DNA from 2 places in the Streptomyces sp. NPDC050263 genome. Region 1 is predicted to be linked to the other one. Evidence: riboswitches for the same ligand, from Rfam matches in the RefSeq annotation. Region 1 holds a riboswitch; the other holds the start of a gene.
The links. A riboswitch is a leader RNA that binds a small molecule or an ion and turns the genes downstream of it on or off. The one in region 1 is predicted to bind S-adenosylmethionine.
Positions count from the first base shown of each region.

Region 2: linked by a shared signal. The riboswitch ahead of thrC (threonine synthase) and the one ahead of argB (acetylglutamate kinase) in region 1 are both predicted to bind S-adenosylmethionine.

Region 1 covers NZ_JBFAKW010000072.1:11,422-20,097, reverse strand. The annotation lists gene AB0J04_RS28150 (ABC transporter ATP-binding protein) at 1-598, shown strand, start outside; gene AB0J04_RS28145 (alpha/beta hydrolase-fold protein) at 707-1,825, opposite strand; gene AB0J04_RS28140 (MbtH family protein) at 1,920-2,132, shown strand; gene AB0J04_RS28135 (GNAT family N-acetyltransferase) at 2,168-2,683, shown strand; gene argB (acetylglutamate kinase) at 2,755-3,630, opposite strand; SAM riboswitch class IV at 3,957-4,066, opposite strand; gene AB0J04_RS28125 (hypothetical protein) at 4,248-6,155, shown strand; gene AB0J04_RS28120 (PAS domain-containing protein) at 6,263-6,985, shown strand; partial or broken gene AB0J04_RS28115 (ornithine cyclodeaminase family protein) at 6,982-7,476, shown strand; gene AB0J04_RS28110 (hypothetical protein) at 7,595-7,993, shown strand; gene AB0J04_RS28105 (DSD1 family PLP-dependent enzyme) at 7,990-8,676, shown strand, end outside.
Region 2 covers NZ_JBFAKW010000006.1:127,614-136,289, reverse strand. The annotation lists gene AB0J04_RS04540 (trehalose-6-phosphate synthase) at 1-430, opposite strand, end outside; gene AB0J04_RS04535 (glucosyl-3-phosphoglycerate synthase) at 527-1,471, opposite strand; SAM riboswitch class I at 1,615-1,761, shown strand; gene thrC (threonine synthase) at 1,780-3,087, shown strand; gene AB0J04_RS04525 (ubiquitin-like small modifier protein 1) at 3,141-3,416, shown strand; gene AB0J04_RS04520 (cold-shock protein) at 3,891-4,097, shown strand; gene groL (chaperonin GroEL) at 4,516-6,138, shown strand; gene AB0J04_RS04510 (Uma2 family endonuclease) at 6,217-6,888, opposite strand; partial or broken gene AB0J04_RS04505 (hypothetical protein) at 6,948-7,779, opposite strand; gene AB0J04_RS04500 (SDR family NAD(P)-dependent oxidoreductase) at 8,124-8,676, opposite strand, start outside.

The sequences.
Region 1 (8,676 bases):
GCCGGGCGCGGCGGCCGACCTCGCGTCGATCCTCGCGGTGAACGTCCCGCCGGACGCGTACGAGGGCGTGGTGCGGGTCAGCGGGCAGGAGCTGGCGGACCTGTCGGTCGAGGCGGTCCGCGCGCACCTGTTGGTGAACCCCTACGACGGGGAGATCTTCGCGGGCACCCTGCGCACCAACATCGACCCCTCGGGCACCAGCCGGAGCGTCCCCGAGGCCGTCGAGGCGTCCATGCTGACCGACGTCGTCGCCCTGCACCGGGACGGCCTCGACTACGCCGTCCGCGACCGCGGCGCGAACCTCTCCGGGGGCCAGCGCCAACGGCTCTCCCTGGCCCGCGCGTTGGCGGCCGACACCGACGTGCTCGTCCTGCACGACCCGACGACCGCCGTGGACGCGGTCACCGAGCAGCTCATCGCCCGCAACGTCGCGAAGCTGCGCCGGGGCCGCACCACCGTCGTCATCACCAGCAGCCCGGCCCTGCTGGACGCCGCCGACCGGGTGTTGGTCCTGGACGACGGCGTCATCGCAGCAGAGGACACCCACCGCAACCTCCTGGCCACGGACGAGGACTACTGCGCGGCGGTGGCGCGTTGACCTACTGAGGGCCCCCGGCGAGGACGCGCCCCCCACAGGGGCGCGGGGCTGTCACATCTGCGGCTCCGCCGCGTGGGCGCGACCAGCCCCCACCGACCCGCAGACAGATCACTGCCCCTCGAGAACCCACCCGACGTCCCTCAACAAGGCATGCCGCCACCCCACCCGGTCATGTCCCGCAGGGGACCGCGAAACGTGCACGGTCGCACCGGCCTTCTCGACGAGGCCCTCCACCACCGCACAGTGGGGCAGCATGCCCGCCTCGTGCTCGCCCACGTCGAACGCGATCCGCGACCCGGACAGATCGGCGCCCTCCCGCAGCCGCGCGGCGAGGGTGCCCCCGACGGGCCCGTCGCGCAACGGATCCGGCAGATCCATCGCGTCGGGCGTCCACCAGAACGACCCCGACTGACAGGCGACGCGCGACACCAGCTCCGGAAAGGCCAGCGCAGCGTACAGCGCGCCGAGCCCGCCGAGGCTCTGCCCGGCGACCACCAGCCGGTCCAGGTCGGCGGGTACGCCGGACTCCGCCACCAGTGGCAGCAGTTCGTCCCGGACCGCCTCCCACAGCTCGGGCCGGCACGCGAACTCGACCCGCCGGTCCTTGCTCGGGAGGAAGACGAGGGTGACCGGAGGCAGGTCGCCGGCGGCGACGGCCGAGTCGAAGGCGGTCATCGCCGGGTGCAGATACAGCCAGTCGTCCCCGTCGAGCAGCAGGACCACGGGTCCGCCGCCGCCCGCCGGGTGGACGCGCACGGTCCGCCGTCCGCCGAGCCGTTCGCTGTTCCAGCGGATGCGGGTGCGCGGGACGGGCAGGACGTCCTCGGCGCCGACGACGGGCCAGTGCGGCTGGGCGGGGGCGTCCGGGGTCGCGGCGATGGACCGGTCACCGCCCGCACCGACCGGGTTCAGCGGGTCGGCGCAGGCGGTGTCGTCCACGAGGAACTGGTAGGTCGTCCACCGCCGTTCGGGCATGGGCACCTCGGCGTACCAGCAGTCCGTGTCGCGCCACCGGCGCAGCGGGACCGACGCGGAGCCGTCCTCGAAGCCGATGCTCGCCTGAGATCCGCGCCACAGGAACAGGGTCAGCCAACCGCCGCCGGGGGCCGGCGCCGACGCGGGTGTCCCCGCCGCGGCCCAGAACTCGTCGCTGCCGGGTTCGCCGGGCAGTCCGAACGCGGCGAAGGAGTCGGCTGTCTCGGCATCCATGTCGGCCGGGGGGCGCATGAACGTCTCCTTGTGAGAGGGGAGCGGGAAACGCTAGGCTCATCTTAATTAGGCGAGCCTAACCTAAGAATGGCGTTACGAGGAGGCACCGCACATGAGCACCAACCCCTTCGACGACAGCGAAGGTCGTTTCCTGGTCCTGGTCAACCACGAGGGCCAGCACTCGCTTTGGCCGTCCTTCGCCGAAGTGCCCGGAGGGTGGACCGTCGACTTCGAGGAGAACACCCGGGCCGCGTGCCTGGACCACGTCGAGGCCAACTGGACCGACCTGCGGCCCCGTTCCCTCGCGGCGTCCAAGGACGCCTGACCCGCCGCATCGAGGCCCTTGCCCGGAGAAGAACCATGCTCACCCCCCACCCCGTCCCGTTCCCGGCCGCGGCGGTGTCGTCCGTCCTGCGCGTGCGCTCCGCACGCCAGGACGACGCCGCCGCGCTCGCGGCCCTGTCCCGGCCGTTCGTCCGCTCGGGAGCCCTGCGCGAGCGTCCCGCCTCGCTGTACGTCCGTCAGGCGGCCGAGTTCCTCGTGGCGGAGGCCGCCGACGGCACGCTCGACGGCTGTGTCGCCCTGCGTGTCCACGCGGCCTCCCTGGCGAACGGCCACGGCCCCGTCGGCGTGCTGTACAACTTCTGCGTGGCGGGCCACCGGCAGGGGAACGGGGTGGGCGCACGGCTCATGACCGCGGTCCTCGCCCGGGCCGGCGCGCAGTCGCTGACGGCTCTGTACACGGCCACCGTGGGCAGCGGCGGGCTCTTCCTGCGCCACGGGTTCACCCCGGCGTCCCCGCGCACGGCGCCGCCCGCCTGGACCAGGTCCCTGGACCCGCGCCGCGGGGCCCGGGTGCTGGCCCGGTTCCTGTGAGAGTCGGCAACCGGGGAACGCTCACGTCGGTCACGGCCTGAGATCAGATCTGGTCCGTCACGGCCGGTCCGTCACGGCCGGTCCGTCTCGCCGTCCGGGACCACCGTCGTGCCGGGGCAGGTCCGGTCGAGGAGCCCCCGCAGCAGTGCGTGGGGTTCCCGGCCGTCGAGGACGTGCGCCTTGCGGACCCCGGACCGGACGGCCCGCAGGCAGCCCTCCATCTTCGGCAGCATGCCGCTCGCCAGCCCCGGCAGCATCTCGTCCAGCTCGGTGGCGGTCAGCCGCTCGACCACCTCCGTGCTGTGCGGCCAGTCGGCGTACAGCCCCGCCACGTCGGTGAGGACCACGAGCCGCTCGGCGTCGAGCGCCGTGGCCAGCGCGGACGCCGCGAGATCGGCGTTGACGTTGTAGACCTCGCCGGCCGTGCCGCGGGCCACCGGCGAGAGCACCGGGATGCGCCCCTGGTCCAGCAGGGCGCGCACGGTGTCCGGGTTCACGTCCACGATGTCGCCGACGAGGCCGATGTCCACCGCCCGGCCGTCCACCCAGGCCGGCCGCCGTCGCGCGGTCATCGTGTGCGCGTCCTCGCCCGTCATGCCCACGGCGAAGGGGCCATGGGCGTTGATGCAGCCGACCAACTCCCGCTGCACCCGCCCGGTCAGCACCATGCGCACCACCTCCATGGTCTCCGCAGTGGTCACGCGCAGCCCCGCCTCGAAGCGGACCTCCAGCCCGAGACGGTCCAGCATGGCGCTGATCTGGGGCCCCCCGCCGTGCACGACGACCGGACGCAGTCCCGCCCGCCACAGTTCCACGACGTCCTCGGCGAACGTGCGCTGGAGGCTCGCGTCCACCATCGCGTTGCCGCCGTACTTGACGACGACCACGCTGCCGCGCAGTTCCGGCGGCCAGGGAGACGGCCCGAGGGATTCCCGGGCGGCGGTCACGGTCACGGAGCCACTCCATTCATGGACGGGCGCAGCCTTTCGGGCAGGCCCAGGTCGACGGTCATACGGTCACGCCTGGCGCCGTCCGCGGCGCAGAAGCAGATCGCGCAACACGGCGTCCGTCGCACGGCGCGCCTGCGGATCAGCGCCTTCCGGGTTTATTAGGTTAGCCTAAACTAAGAAACCCTTGAGGGGATCCTCTCAACGTCCTTTCGCCGAAGGCGCGTTGAGGGCGGGCGAGGGACGGGCGGGCGACGAGCGCGTTCCCGGATCGGCTCGGTGTTGAGCCGCATCGTGGTCCTCCCCTCTCAGGCCCCGCTGCCAAGGCCACGCGCTTGCAGGATCGTCGACCCTGCCGGGCTTTCACCTGGAGCACCCCCTCGCGGAGGAGGGTTGCCGGTCAGCAAGCCAGGGCTTGACGCTGACACTCGATGCCACCGGCGATCCTGCGGATCAGGTCCGCGAGCCGTCGATATCGCAATATCGTCGGCCTGGAAGCGCTCGCCCCGCACCGGGCTCCATGCCGTGAAGCGCCGGTGAAAACCCTGTGGAAAAGGTGTCGGTGGTGGCGCTTATGCTGCACCGGATGATCACGCGGGACCAGGGGAGGGCGCGGCATGTTGGGCAGGCTGTTCGGAAAGGGTGCGGAGGCCGGGAAGGAATCCTGCCAGGAGGAGCCCGCCCGCTCCGTCTCGTACGCGCTGCTGCCCCTGCTGCGCACCGGCCGCGCCCGCGAACTGCACCTCGCCGGCTATCGCAGCTGCCGCCGCAACCCCTCGATGTCCCAGGAGGTCGGCCGGCACCTGGAGTTCTGCGCGCTGACCGGCAACGAGGCACGCGGCCTGGAACTGCTCGCCGAGAACCGCAGCCTGTTCGACGAGGTCGACTCGCCGCTGGACCTGCTGGGCTTCCTCACCGGCGTCGAGGTCCTCCTCCGGCGCGTCGAGCTCCTCGGCCACGGCGAACTGCCCGCCGCCGGGTACGCGGGCCGCACCTGGACGGTGGCCGGCCTGCGCGCGGAGGTGCGCGGCCGCGCCGACGACATCGCCGCCCGCTTCGACGCCCGCAACGGAACCACGCTCCACGCCGACCGCCGCAGGGCCCGCCTCGACCGTGCCCCGCTCCTGGACACGCTGGAACTGACCCTGCGCCCCCGCCGCCTCGACGACGCGGTCCCGGTCGCCCCGGTCGCCGCGCCCGCCGCCCGCACGGCCGCCGCCGTCCCCGACTCCCTGCCCGAACTCATCCTCGAGGCGAGGGCGTTGGAGGAGCGGGGGCACCCGGACGCAGCCGCCCGCTGGGCGCGGCTGCGCACGCTCGTGGCCGCCCGCGGCTACACCCACCCCGACGATCCGGCCGTCGGCCCGCACCTACAGCTGTGCGCGGATCTGCTGGCCGACGAGGCCAGCCGGGCGGGCGAGAAGGACGAGTTCGCCGACTCCGCCGCACTCTACGAGGAGGCCGCGGGCCTGTACGAGGACGCCGGACTGCCGGGTGACGCGGCGCTCGCCCGCGCCTGCGCCCTGCTCGCCACCGCGGAGATCCCCGCGGAAGGCGCGGAGAAGGGCGCGCAGAAGGATGCCGAGGAGGACCCCGACGGAGCCGAGGCGAAGGTCGCCGCGCTGACCGCCGCCCACGCCTCCATGGTCGGCATCGCAGAAGAGACGTCCGGACTCGCTCCGTACCAGGAGGCCCGCGTACTGCGGCTGCGGGCGACCGCGCTCGCCCTGCGCCTGCAGACCTCGGGCAGCGAGGAGCACGTCGCGCCGGTCTTCGCCGAGCTGGACCGGTTGCACGCGTTCGCCACCCGGCACGACATCGCCGGGCAGGTCTCCGGCGGCCTGTTGCTGCGGGCCGGCGCCCACGCCGTCTCCGGCGACCTGCCCGCCGCGGTCACCGGGATCGACGCGCTGCTCGACCTGCTGAAGGCGCAGGGCCCCGCCTGGCACCTGCCCCGCACGCTCGGACTGCGGGGCAGGCTCCAACTCGGCCTCCGGGACGCCCAGGCCGCGTACGCGGACCTCACCGAGGGCCTGCGGCTGGCAGCCGACTGGCCGGTGGACGCCGTCGACACCAGCCGCCTCCAGGGTGATCTGGCGCAGGCCTGCCTGCACCTGGGCCGCTCCGACGAGGCGCTGCGGCACCTGACGCGCTCCGCGGAGGCGGACCTTCGCCGCGGCAGCCGGACGGACGCGTTCTGCGCCTACAGCAACGCGGCTCAGCTCAGCCTCGAACTGGACCGGGTCGAGGACTGCATCGCCCTGCTCGACTCCGTGCTGGCCGAACCGGACGTCGTCGCCGGAGAGGTGGACGACCGGATCGTCGCCCAGCTGCGCCTGACCCGTGCCCGCGCGCTGCACGCGGGGGAGGACCCCAAGGCCGCCACGGCGGAGTTCGTCACCGAACGCCCGGCCCCCGCCCTCACCCGCCTCGACGCCGCGATCTCCCGGCTGACCGCCCTGGGCCACACCGAGGAGACCGAACCGCTGGCCTCCTTGGCGGCCCGGCTGCGCGACGAGAAGTGACGCCATTGGACTCCAAGTGTAAATCTGGACAATCAAGCTAGGGATTTGTATCGTTCCGTGCAGGAGAGCCGTCCCGGGCGTGCTCGTGTGCGGCCGGAAGAGGAACCATGGACCACGTCGCGGAGCCCACGGAGCAGGGCCGGTGCGCCGACGCCGCCGAGATCGCTGCGGCCGGAGCGGACGAGCACTTCATCCGGGAGGCCGAGAAGATCGCCGTCGCCCTGGGCCGGATGTTCCCGGGACTCTGCGAGGTGGTCCTGCACGATCTGCGTGACCCGCAGCATGCGATCCGGGCGATCGAGAACAACCTCTCCGGACGTCGGGTCGGGGATTCCGCGACCGAACTGGGCCTGGCCCGCATCGCCGACCCGCAGTACCCGAGCGTCCTCCAGAACTACCCCAACCGGTTCCCCGACGGCCGCCCCGCCAAGAGCACCTCGATCGGCATCAAGAACGCGGCGGGCGAGTACATCGCGGCCCTCTGCCTGAATCTCGACGTCTCCGTGCTGTCACCGGTGACGCTCGCCCTGGCCAACCTGGTCGCCACGGACACCGAGCACCGCGACCAGCCCCTGGAGTCGCTGCGCAACCGCAACGCGCGTGAGCTGCGCCAGGCGGTCGAGGCGCGGGCCGCGGAGCGGGCCGGCACGCCGAGGTCACTGAGCCGGGAGGACAAGAAGACGCTGGTGCAGCAGTTGCACACGGACGGCTACTTCGACTCGCGCGACGCCGCGCAGACCATCGCGGACCTGCTCGGCGTGTCGCGGGCGACCGTCTACAACTACACCAGGCGACCGTCTGCCACTCCGCCAAGTGAAGGGTCTTCATGACGACCGCCGGTTCGACCGCCGATCCCGCTTCCACGACGCCGCCCTCGACCGATCCGCGCCAGGAGCCGCGCACGTCCCGGCTGCTGTACATCACCGAGGAACAGACCGCCGCGCTCGTGGACGAGGAGTCGGCCCTCGAAGCGGCCCGCGCCGCCTTCGCCGCGACGGTGGACGGCACCGTCTTCCCCGCCCTCGCGGTACACGGATCCGACCCGCGCAACCGCTTCACCCTCAAGCCGGCCGCTTCGGCGACCCACGCCGGGGTGAAGATCGGCACCTACTGGCCGGGCAACCCCGAGCACGGCCTGCCGCGCCACCACTGCACCCTGCTGCTGTTCGACCAGAGCGTCGGAAGGATCGCGGCCGTCCTGGAGGTCGGCACGGCCAACGCCTACCGGACCGCCGCCGCCGACGCGCTCGCCGTCGACCTGCTGGCCCGCCCGGACGCCGGCACCCTGGCCGTCTTCGGCACCGGTCACCAGGCCGCCTACGAGGCCCGGGCCGTCAGCCGGGTCCGGGCCGTCGACGAGATCCTGATCGTGGGCCGCGACGCGGGACCGGGCCGGGCAGCTGGCCGCCGCACTGTCGGCAGACCGACCCGGCGTCCGCGTGGCCGACGCCGAGGAGGCCTGCGCCCGGGCCGATGTGATCGTCACCGCCACCACCGCCCGGGCCGACACCCCGCCCCTGTTCCGGGCCGACCGGATCCGCCCCGGCACCCACATCTCCTGCATGGGCGCCGACGCCCCCGGCAAGCGGGAGCTGCCCCCCGAGCTGTTCGCCCGAGCCCGCGTCTTCTGCGACCTGCCCGAGCAGGCCCGCCGCATGGGCGAGAGCCGGAACGCCCCCGAGGAGACGGTCCTCACCCCGCTCGGCGAGGTCCTCGTCGGCCGTGCCCCGGGACGCCGTGACGCCGCGGACGTCACGATCTTCGACAGTTCCGGGATCGGTCTGCAGGACCTGTACCTCGGTCTGGCCCTTCTCGAGGAACTGGACATCACGCTGTGAACGCCACCCCGCTCACCCCCGGTCGTACCCTGGCCGATCCCGACACCCCGTTCGCGGTCGTCGACGTGCACAAGGCCCGGCGGAACATCGAGCGCCTCGCGGCCAGGGCCGACCGACTCGGAGTCGCCCTGCGCCCGCACGTCAAGACGGCCAAGAGCCTCGACGTCGCCGCCCTCATGAACGGCGGCACACCCTGCCCCGTGACGGTCTCCACCCTCGCCGAGGCCGAGGCGTTCGCCGACGGCGGCTACACCGACATCACCTACGCCGTCGGCATCGACCCCCACAAGCTGGCCCGGGTGATCGCGCTCCTGCGCCGCGGAGTCACCCTGCGCGTCCTCCTGGACAGCACCGAGCAGGCGACCTTCGTCGCGCAAGCCGCCGCCCGGGCCGGGATCGGCATCCCCGCCCAGATCGAGATCGACTGCGACGGCCACCGCGGCGGCCTCAGGACCGACGCCCCCGCGCTCCTCGACATCGGCCGCATCCTGCACGACGCCGACTGTCTGGACGGCGTCCTGACCCACGCGGGCGAGTCCTACTTCGCCTACTCCCACGAGGAGCAGCGGCTGGCCGCGAAGAACGAACGCGACACCGCCGTCACCGCCGCCGGGAAACTGCGCGCGGCCGGGCTGCCGGTGCACACCGTCAGCGTCGGCTCCACCCCGACCGCCCACGCCGCC
Region 2 (8,676 bases), on a different contig from region 1:
CCGCGCCGTCCGCCGCCTCCTCCGCCAGCGCCTGCGCGAACGCGCGGTTGTACGTCTCGTACGAGGCCCACTGGCGGCGGAACTCCGCGTCGAAGACCGGTTCCAGCGGGGTCTGGTAGAGGAGGTGGTGGATGAACCACAGGACCGAGTTCGCGATGCCGTTGTACGCGTCGGCGTGCACGTCGGCCGGGATGGGCAGCATGCGCACGCCCTCCTCGCCGATCCCGCGCCGGACCGCCTCCCGGTCGCCGTCGGACAGCGCCGAGCACACCCACAGCGCGCCCGCGTCCGGCCCGATGGCCGACAGGCCGGAGACCAGCCCGCCGCCGCCGCGTTTCGCGCGCAGCGAGCCGCCCTCGTCGACCGTGTACGAGACCGGGCCGCGGTTGGACGCGACCAGGACCTGAGCAGCTCCACCGGTGGTAGCCATAGACCTCAACCTAGCCCGCTCCGGAAACGCTCAAACGTACGGTCGCCCTGTGTGGCCAGGACGTATACAACGGGTGTGCGGGGTGACGCGACGGCGTCAGGCGACCTTGCGGGACTGGTACTCCGCGATCTCCGCCATCGGCGGCCGTTCCTCGGTGTCCACGGAGTAGGTGCGCGGCTCGAACCCGTCCGGGTTGCGTTCGAACTGGGTGAGGGAAGGGCGGATCAGATGCCCGCGGGCCAGTCGGAGCTGGGCCGTGCGGTAGATCGCCGCGGCCATCCGGCCGAGGGCCTGGCCGTCCTGGTGGCGGTGCTTGCGGACGCCCACGTCGACCTGGGCGAGGGCGTCGAGGCCCACCAGGTGCAGGGCGTCGACCAGCATGCCCAGCTCCACGCCGTAGCCGACGGGGAAGGGCAGCTGCTCGAGCAGGCTGCGGCGGGCCGCGTACTCGCCGCCGAGCGGCTGCACGAACCCGGCCAGCTGCGGCCAGTGCATGTTGAGCAGGGGGCGGGCCATCAGCTCGGTCACCCGCCCGCCCTGGCCGGCCGCGCCGCCCAGCGGACGGTCGTACATGCCCTTGACGAGGTCCACGTCCGGGTCGGTCAGCAGTGGGCCGACGATGCCCGAGACGAAGTCGGAGGAGAACTCCTTCAGGTCGGCGTCGATGAAGCAGACGATGTCCCCGGTGGTGACCAGCAGCGAGCGCCACAGCACCTCGCCCTTGCCGGGCACGGCCGGGATGCGCGGCAGGATGTCGTCCCGGTGGACGACCCGGGCCCCGGCCGCCGCGGCGACCTCGGAGGTCCGGTCGGTCGATCCCGAGTCGACGACGACGATCTCGTCGACGAGCGGGACCTGGTGCATGAGGTCGTGGCGGATGATCGCGACGATGTCGCCGACCGTCGCCTCCTCGTTCAGCGCGGGCAGGACCACGGACACCGACCGGTTCGTGGCGCGTTTGGCCGCCATGATCCGGTGCAGCGGGCGATCGGTCACCGACCAGGAACGGGTGGCCAGCCAGCGCTCGACCTCTTCCAGCACGGCGGCTCCTCACATCTCGCGGTACATCTCGCGGTTCGGACGACTATCTCAACGATCCTGGGCTTCGGTTACAGTCTTGAACAACGCGGATGACCATCGCATGTCCGAGGCCATTGAGCGTTCAACGATCAACAACCGAATACCGCTCATCCAGAGGGGCAGAGGGATACGGCCCGATGAAGCCCCGGCAACCCTCCAGCCGGTCTGACCACGTCGTCGTGGTGAGGCTCCCGGCTCGGGAAGGTGCCAAATCCGTCTCACGGCGAAGTGCGTCGTGAGGAAGATGAGGAGAAAGGGCCTCCCCTCACATGGCTGCGCAGAACGTTGCAACCGAACCCACCGTTTCCACTGCCTCCGGCGCTTCCGCCGTCGACCTCGGTCCGGCCGCGGCGCTGAACTGCCGTGAGTGCGGTCACCGTGTCCCCCTCGGGCCCGTCTTCGCCTGCGAGGAGTGTTTCGGCCCGCTCGAGATCGCGTACGACTTCTCCTCCTACGACACGGAGGAGCTCCGCAAGCGCATCGAGGCGGGACCCGCGAACATCTGGCGCTACGCGCCCCTCCTGCCGGTCCCGGCCGACGTGGCGGACAAGCCCAACATCAACCCGGGCTGGACCAAGCTCGTCCAGGCCGACAACCTCGCCCGCGAGCTGGGCGTCGACGCCGGAAAGCTCTTCGTCAAGGACGACTCCGGCAACCCGACGCACTCCTTCAAGGACCGCGTCGTCGCGCAGGCCATCGAGGCGGCGCGCGCGTTCGGCTTCACCACCCTCTCGTGCTCCTCCACCGGCAACCTGGCCGGCGCCGTGGGCGCCGCGGCGGCCCGCGCCGGATTCCGCTCCTGCGTGTTCATCCCGCACGACCTGGAGCAGGGCAAGGTCGTCATGGCCGCGGTCTACGGCGGCGAGCTCATCGGCATCGAGGGCAACTACGACGACGTCAACCGCTTCTGCTCCGAGCTCATCGGCGACCCGGCGGGCGAGGGCTGGGGCTTCGTCAACGTCAACCTGCGGCCGTACTACGCGGAGGGGTCCAAGACCCTGGCGTACGAGATCTGCGAGCAGCTCGGCTGGCGGCTTCCCGACCAGCTGGTCGTGCCGATCGCCTCGGGCTCGCAGCTCACGAAGATCGACAAGGGGCTGCAGGAGCTGATCAAGCTCGGGCTCGTCGCGGACAAGCCGTACAAGATCTTCGGCGCCCAGGCCGAGGGGTGCAGCCCGGTGTCGGTCGCGTACAAGGCGGGACACGACGTCGTCCGGCCGCAGAAGCCGAACACCATCGCCAAGTCGCTGGCCATCGGCAACCCGGCGGACGGTCCGTACGTGCTCGACATCGCGCGTCGCACCGGCGGTGCGGTGGAGGACGTGACGGACGAGCAGATCGTCGACGCGATCAAGCTGCTGGCGCGGACCGAGGGCATCTTCGCGGAGACCGCCGGCGGAGTGACGGTGGGTGTGACGCGGAAGCTGATCGAGAACGGTCTTCTCGACCCGACGCTCACGACCGTCGTGCTGAACACGGGCGACGGCCTCAAGACGCTGGACGCGGTGGCCGGCACGGGGCTGACCGCGACGATTCGGCCGAACCTCGAGTCGTTCCGCGACGTGGGTCTCGTCTAGCCACCGCCCCGCGCCCCTGCGGGGGCGCCCCACCTGACCGGAGGTCGAAAGTCATGAGCGTCACCGTCCGCATCCCCACCATCCTGCGTACCTACACCGGTGGCTCGGCCGAGGTGAAGGCCGAGGGGGCGACCCTCGGTGAGGTCGTCGCCGATCTCGAGCAGAACCACCCCGGCATCGCCGCTCGCATCCTCGACGATCAGGGCAAGCTGCGCCGCTTCGTCAACGTGTACGTCAACGACGACGACGTCCGCTTCGAGCAGGGGCTTCAGACGCCGACCCCGGACGGCGCCGGCGTCTCGATCATCCCGGCGGTCGCGGGCGGCTGAGCGGTGGGGCGAACGGCGACTGACCGCCGTTCAGTACCCGTCGGTAGTAACCGTCGGTAACAGCGATTACCGAGCGTTCATCGAATTGCCCTCTCCGCGATAGAAGTGGAGGGGGCAATTCAGTGTGGTTGAGCGCGGTACAGTTGGGGAACCCGGTCCGGATCACCGGATCCGGCGCCTTTGATTTCTGCCCCACGCCCGACAAGAAGCAGCCAAAGTGTGTATGCCTTTCGCGGCTTTTGTGGCTTTTGCAGGGCCCGACTTGCCCTGAATTCAGGCGAATTCTCGCCACATTCCGGATCCTTTGCGTCCAGAATTCTCGTCCAAGTGACCTGTTGCAGAGGGCAGTTGGACAGATACATTCGGCCGCGGTCGACGCGTTCCGGCGCACGCCCCCAATCGTTGGGGGGTGAGGTCTGACCCGGATCCGCGAAGTGTGGATCTGTGCAAGGGCCAGTAATAGGGGAGTTAGGCATGGCTCAGGGCACCGTCAAATGGTTCAACGCGGAGAAGGGGTACGGCTTCATCGCGGTCGACGGTGGTGCGGATGTTTTCGTCCACTACAGCGCGATTCAGATGGACGGCTACCGCACCCTGGAAGAGGGTCAGCGGGTCGATTTCGAGATCTCGCAGGGTCAGAAGGGGCCGCAGGCGGACATGGTCCGTCTCGCGACCGGCTGAAGCGCGCGCCGACTGACAGCGTCGTTCTTCTGTACATCACATCCGAAGGGCTTGTACCTCCTGGGGGTACAAGCCCTTCGGTGCGTCCGGTGCGTCCGGTGCGTCCGGTGCGTCCGGTGCCTCCCGCACCCCTCTGGCGCACCGTTGTTCACCTGCGGATCTCCCCGAGTCGCTTGCGCCCACCCGTCGCCCGACCGCCACCCCTCAACGAGCCCGCTTCGCGGGTGCACCTTGCACTCTCGTATGCCGAGTGCTAATCATTGGCGTTAGCACTCTGAAGGTGAGAGTGACAACGAGGACCGGGTCGGTGAGGCCCGCAGGCCAGGTGGGGCAAGGAACCATCAGGTCGGCGAGCCGTCCGTCGCGGGCGCCAGCGCGGTCCGGAGCAATCCACCCCAGTCCGGGAGGACCACTTCACATGGCCAAGATCATCGCGTTCGACGAGGAGGCACGGCGCGGCCTCGAGCGCGGCATGAACCAGCTCGCGGACGCCGTGAAGGTGACGCTCGGTCCCAAGGGCCGCAACGTCGTCCTCGAGAAGAAGTGGGGCGCCCCCACGATCACCAACGATGGTGTCTCCATCGCCAAGGAGATCGAGCTCGAGGACCCGTACGAGAAGATCGGCGCCGAGCTGGTCAAGGAAGTCGCGAAGAAGACGGACGACGTAGCCGGTGACGGCACGACGACCGCGACCGTCCTGGCCCAGGCCCTGGTGCGCGAGGGTCTGCGCAACGTGGCCGCCGGCGCCAACCCGATGGCTCTCAAGCGCGGTATCGAGAAGGCCGTCGAGGCCGTCTCCGGTGCCCTGCTGGAGCAGGCCAAGGATGTCGAGACCAAGGAGCAGATCGCTTCCACGGCCTCCATCTCCGCCGCCGACACCCAGATCGGCGAGCTCATCGCCGAGGCGATGGACAAGGTCGGCAAGGAAGGCGTCATCACCGTCGAGGAGTCCCAGACCTTCGGTCTGGAGCTGGAGCTCACCGAGGGCATGCGCTTCGACAAGGGCTACATCTCGGCGTACTTCGCCACCGACATGGAGCGTATGGAGGCCGTCCTCGACGACCCGTACATCCTGATCGCGAACTCCAAGATCGCGAACGTCAAGGACCTGCTCCCGCTCCTGGAGAAGGTCATGCAGTCGGGCAAGCCGCTGCTGATCATCGCCGAGGACGTCGAGGGCGAGGCCCTGTCGACCCTGGTCGTCAACAAGATCCGCGGCACCTTCAAGTCCGTCGCGGTCAAGGCCCCGGGCTTCGGCGACCGCCGCAAGGCGATGCTGAACGACATCGCGATCCTCACCGGTGGCGAGGTCATCTCCGAGGAGGTCGGTCTCAAGCTCGAGAACACCTCCCTGGACCTGCTGGGCAAGGCCCGCAAGGTCGTCATCACCAAGGACGAGACGACCATCGTCGACGGTTCGGGCTCCTCCGACCAGGTCGCCGGCCGGGTCAACCAGATCCGCGCCGAGATCGAGAACAGCGACTCGGACTACGACCGCGAGAAGCTGCAGGAGCGCCTGGCGAAGCTCGCCGGCGGTGTCGCGGTCATCAAGGCCGGCGCCGCCACCGAGGTGGAGCTCAAGGAGCGCAAGCACCGCATCGAGGACGCCGTCCGCAACGCGAAGGCCGCCGTCGAGGAGGGCATCGTCGCCGGTGGTGGCGTGGCGCTCATCCAGGCCTCCGCCGTCTTCGAGAAGCTGGAGCTCGAGGGTGACGAGGCGACCGGCGCCAACGCCGTGCGGCTCGCCCTGGAGGCCCCGCTCAAGCAGATCGCCGTCAACGGTGGTCTCGAGGGCGGCGTCGTCGTGGAGAAGGTCCGCAACCTCCAGGTCGGTCACGGCCTGAACGCTGCGACCGGCGAGTACGTCGACATGATCGCCGAGGGCATCATCGACCCGGCGAAGGTGACGCGTTCCGCGCTGCAGAACGCGGCCTCCATCGCCGCGCTGTTCCTCACCACCGAGGCCGTCATCGCCGACAAGCCGGAGAAGGCGTCCGCGCCGGCCGGCGGCGGCATGCCGGGCGGTGACATGGACTTCTGATCGACCTCTGGTCGATCGCCTGTCCTTCGGACCGAGGGCGGCACTTCCCGGAAACGGGGGGTGCCGCCCTCGGGCGTTTCAGAAGGCGTACTTCTTCAACGGCTCGGTGTCGAGGGTGATGCTCACCGGCGGCGGAAGCTCGACGGTGGCGCCCCAAGGGCAGGAGGGCGACTGGCGGTAGCGGCCGTCCTTGGGCTCGCTGTACACGACGACCGTGCAGTTGTCGCGGTCGATGAGGAGGTAGACGGGGATGTCGGCCGCCGCGTACCCGAGAGGCTTGTCGATGAGGTCGCGCTGATTGGTGTCACTGTCCCGGGAGGTGATCTCCAAGGCCATCAGAATGCCGTCGGTCTCGGACCATTCGCCGTCATCGATGAAGTGATCCACGGGTGCGAGAGCCGCGTCGGTCCGGGCGCGACCCTTGCGGTACGCCTCGGCCTTGACACCGGACTCGGGTGCGAGATCGAGGTCGGGACGGTGGAGCAGGAACTGGCGCACCAGCCACAGGTAAATAGCACGGTGCTTGCCATCCGGCATGGCCTTGACCTCAAGTTTTCCGTTGACGTACTCCAGCCGCACGGTCTCCGGCGCCCGGTGCTCCAGCTCCTCGAAGTCCTCGACGCTGAGCGGATCCTTGGTGCGGACCCGGCCGTCGACGAATTCGAGCCGCACGTGCTCGGGGGCCGCGGCGGCCAGTTCCTCGAAGTCCTCGATGGGCATCTGCGGGCGTTCGGCGGTGCTGGGTGTCATGGCTTCGCCTCCTTCCCTCCATCGTGCCCCGGGGTGGTGACGCCGGACCGTAGGTGCGGTCATACGGGTGTCCTTTCTCGTGGTCGCAGGGACATCGCCGCACGGATCTCGGCCGCGCGGGAGTGGATTGCCGACGCGGGGAAGGGCGTGTGGGAGTGGGCGGGCGCGCGTTCGCCCCGGCAGCCGCGACACACGCCCCCTAGCAGGGCCTCAGGGCGGCCGGGAACCCTGCACTCCGCGCACTCGAGGAGGCGGCGGGGCGGGCGAGGAGGGGCTGCCACCGGTTCCGGGGGGATCGTCCGTCAGGCGGCGGCGGAGCAGGGCCGCCGGGCTGTGCACCGGTGTGGGCAGGCCGGCGGTCAGGGCGGTGCGGAGCGTCTCCTCCGTGGCCCCGCGGGCGAACCACTCCTCCACCAGCGGAGCCAGCTGCGCGCAGTCGGCGGCGGAGAGGGACAGCGCGGGTGCCGTGCGGCCGAGGGCGGCGAGGAGGATGTGGGCGCGGGAGCGGGTGGGGCGGCGGTCCCGGTCCGGTGGCTGTTCCGGCTCCGGTACGTCGCCGCGCGTGAACCTTTCCCACCAGTCGTCGTCACGTGCGGTACGGGACCACCACGATCAGGTGATCCGGCGGAACTCGCCGGAGGCGGTCTCCAGACGTTCCCGGCCGCGCCTCAAGTGCCCGGCCGCCTGGATCCGGTTGAGCGCCGTGCGAAGCACGCACTGGCCGTACGGCGTCGTCTTGGCCAGCGTCTTCACCGAGATGTCCGTGCCGTCGGGGAGCCGGTCGAGGTACGCGGCGATGGCCGCCTCGCGGGGCGGGAGGTGTGCGAAGTCATGGTTCGTGCGGCGTAGTTCGTCTGGCGCGGAGCGCTTGCCGTAACCCGGATTCGACATGGGGTGCGGGGACGCGTGCGCGGACAGGGGGTCAGCACTAAGGGCTGTCCCGCAATCCCTGGCGGGCGCGCGACGACAGCTACGGCACCTCGCCGCGTTGTCGGAACGCCCGAATACATCCAGTATGCGGACGTGCCTCCGCCTTGCGATGCACCGCATCTGACGCCGCGCGCTGATCCACCAGGGATTACGGGACAGCCCTTAGTGGCCGGCTCCCGAAGTCCTTCGGGGGTTGACGCGATGGCAGGTCATGTGCGGGGCCTGGACGGGAACGCATATGTTGTTGGTGTGTCGGGACAGGTCGGATGCGGCACAGCGGCCGTTGGGCTGGTGGCGGGATCTGTTCAGGTGAGAGCGAGCTGTCTGGTAAGTGCGGCCAGGCGGGTGCGCGCCGCCTTGTTGTACGCCTGTTCATGGGCCGGCATGTCGGTGAACCGGTCGAAGTAGCGGCCGGTGACGGTCTCCAGGTCCGGATCCGTGATCAGCCGGACCGTGGGCCGAACCCCCGCATCCGTGCCGACCTCCGGTGTGAGGCCGTATTCCCGTACTGCCCGCGTGTCCATGAGGTGGGCCGGGTGCAGGGCGTTGACGGTGACCTGGCGGTCCGTGAGTTCGGCCGCCAGGTCGAACGTCGACATGATCATTGCGAGTTTACTCCGACAGTAGGCGTCGAGTCCTTCGTAGTTGCGCTCCAGCATGACGTCGTCGAAATCGATGGGTGCCTGTCCTATCGACGCGACGTTGACGACACGCGAGGGTGCGGAGGCCGTCAACAACGGAAGCAGCCCGCGGATCAGTGCGTAGGGCGCCAGATGGTTCACAGCGAACCGCAGCTCGTGTCCCTGACGACTCGTCTCGCGCTGGCCCGGATTGCCACCGCCCCCAAGAGCGGCGTTG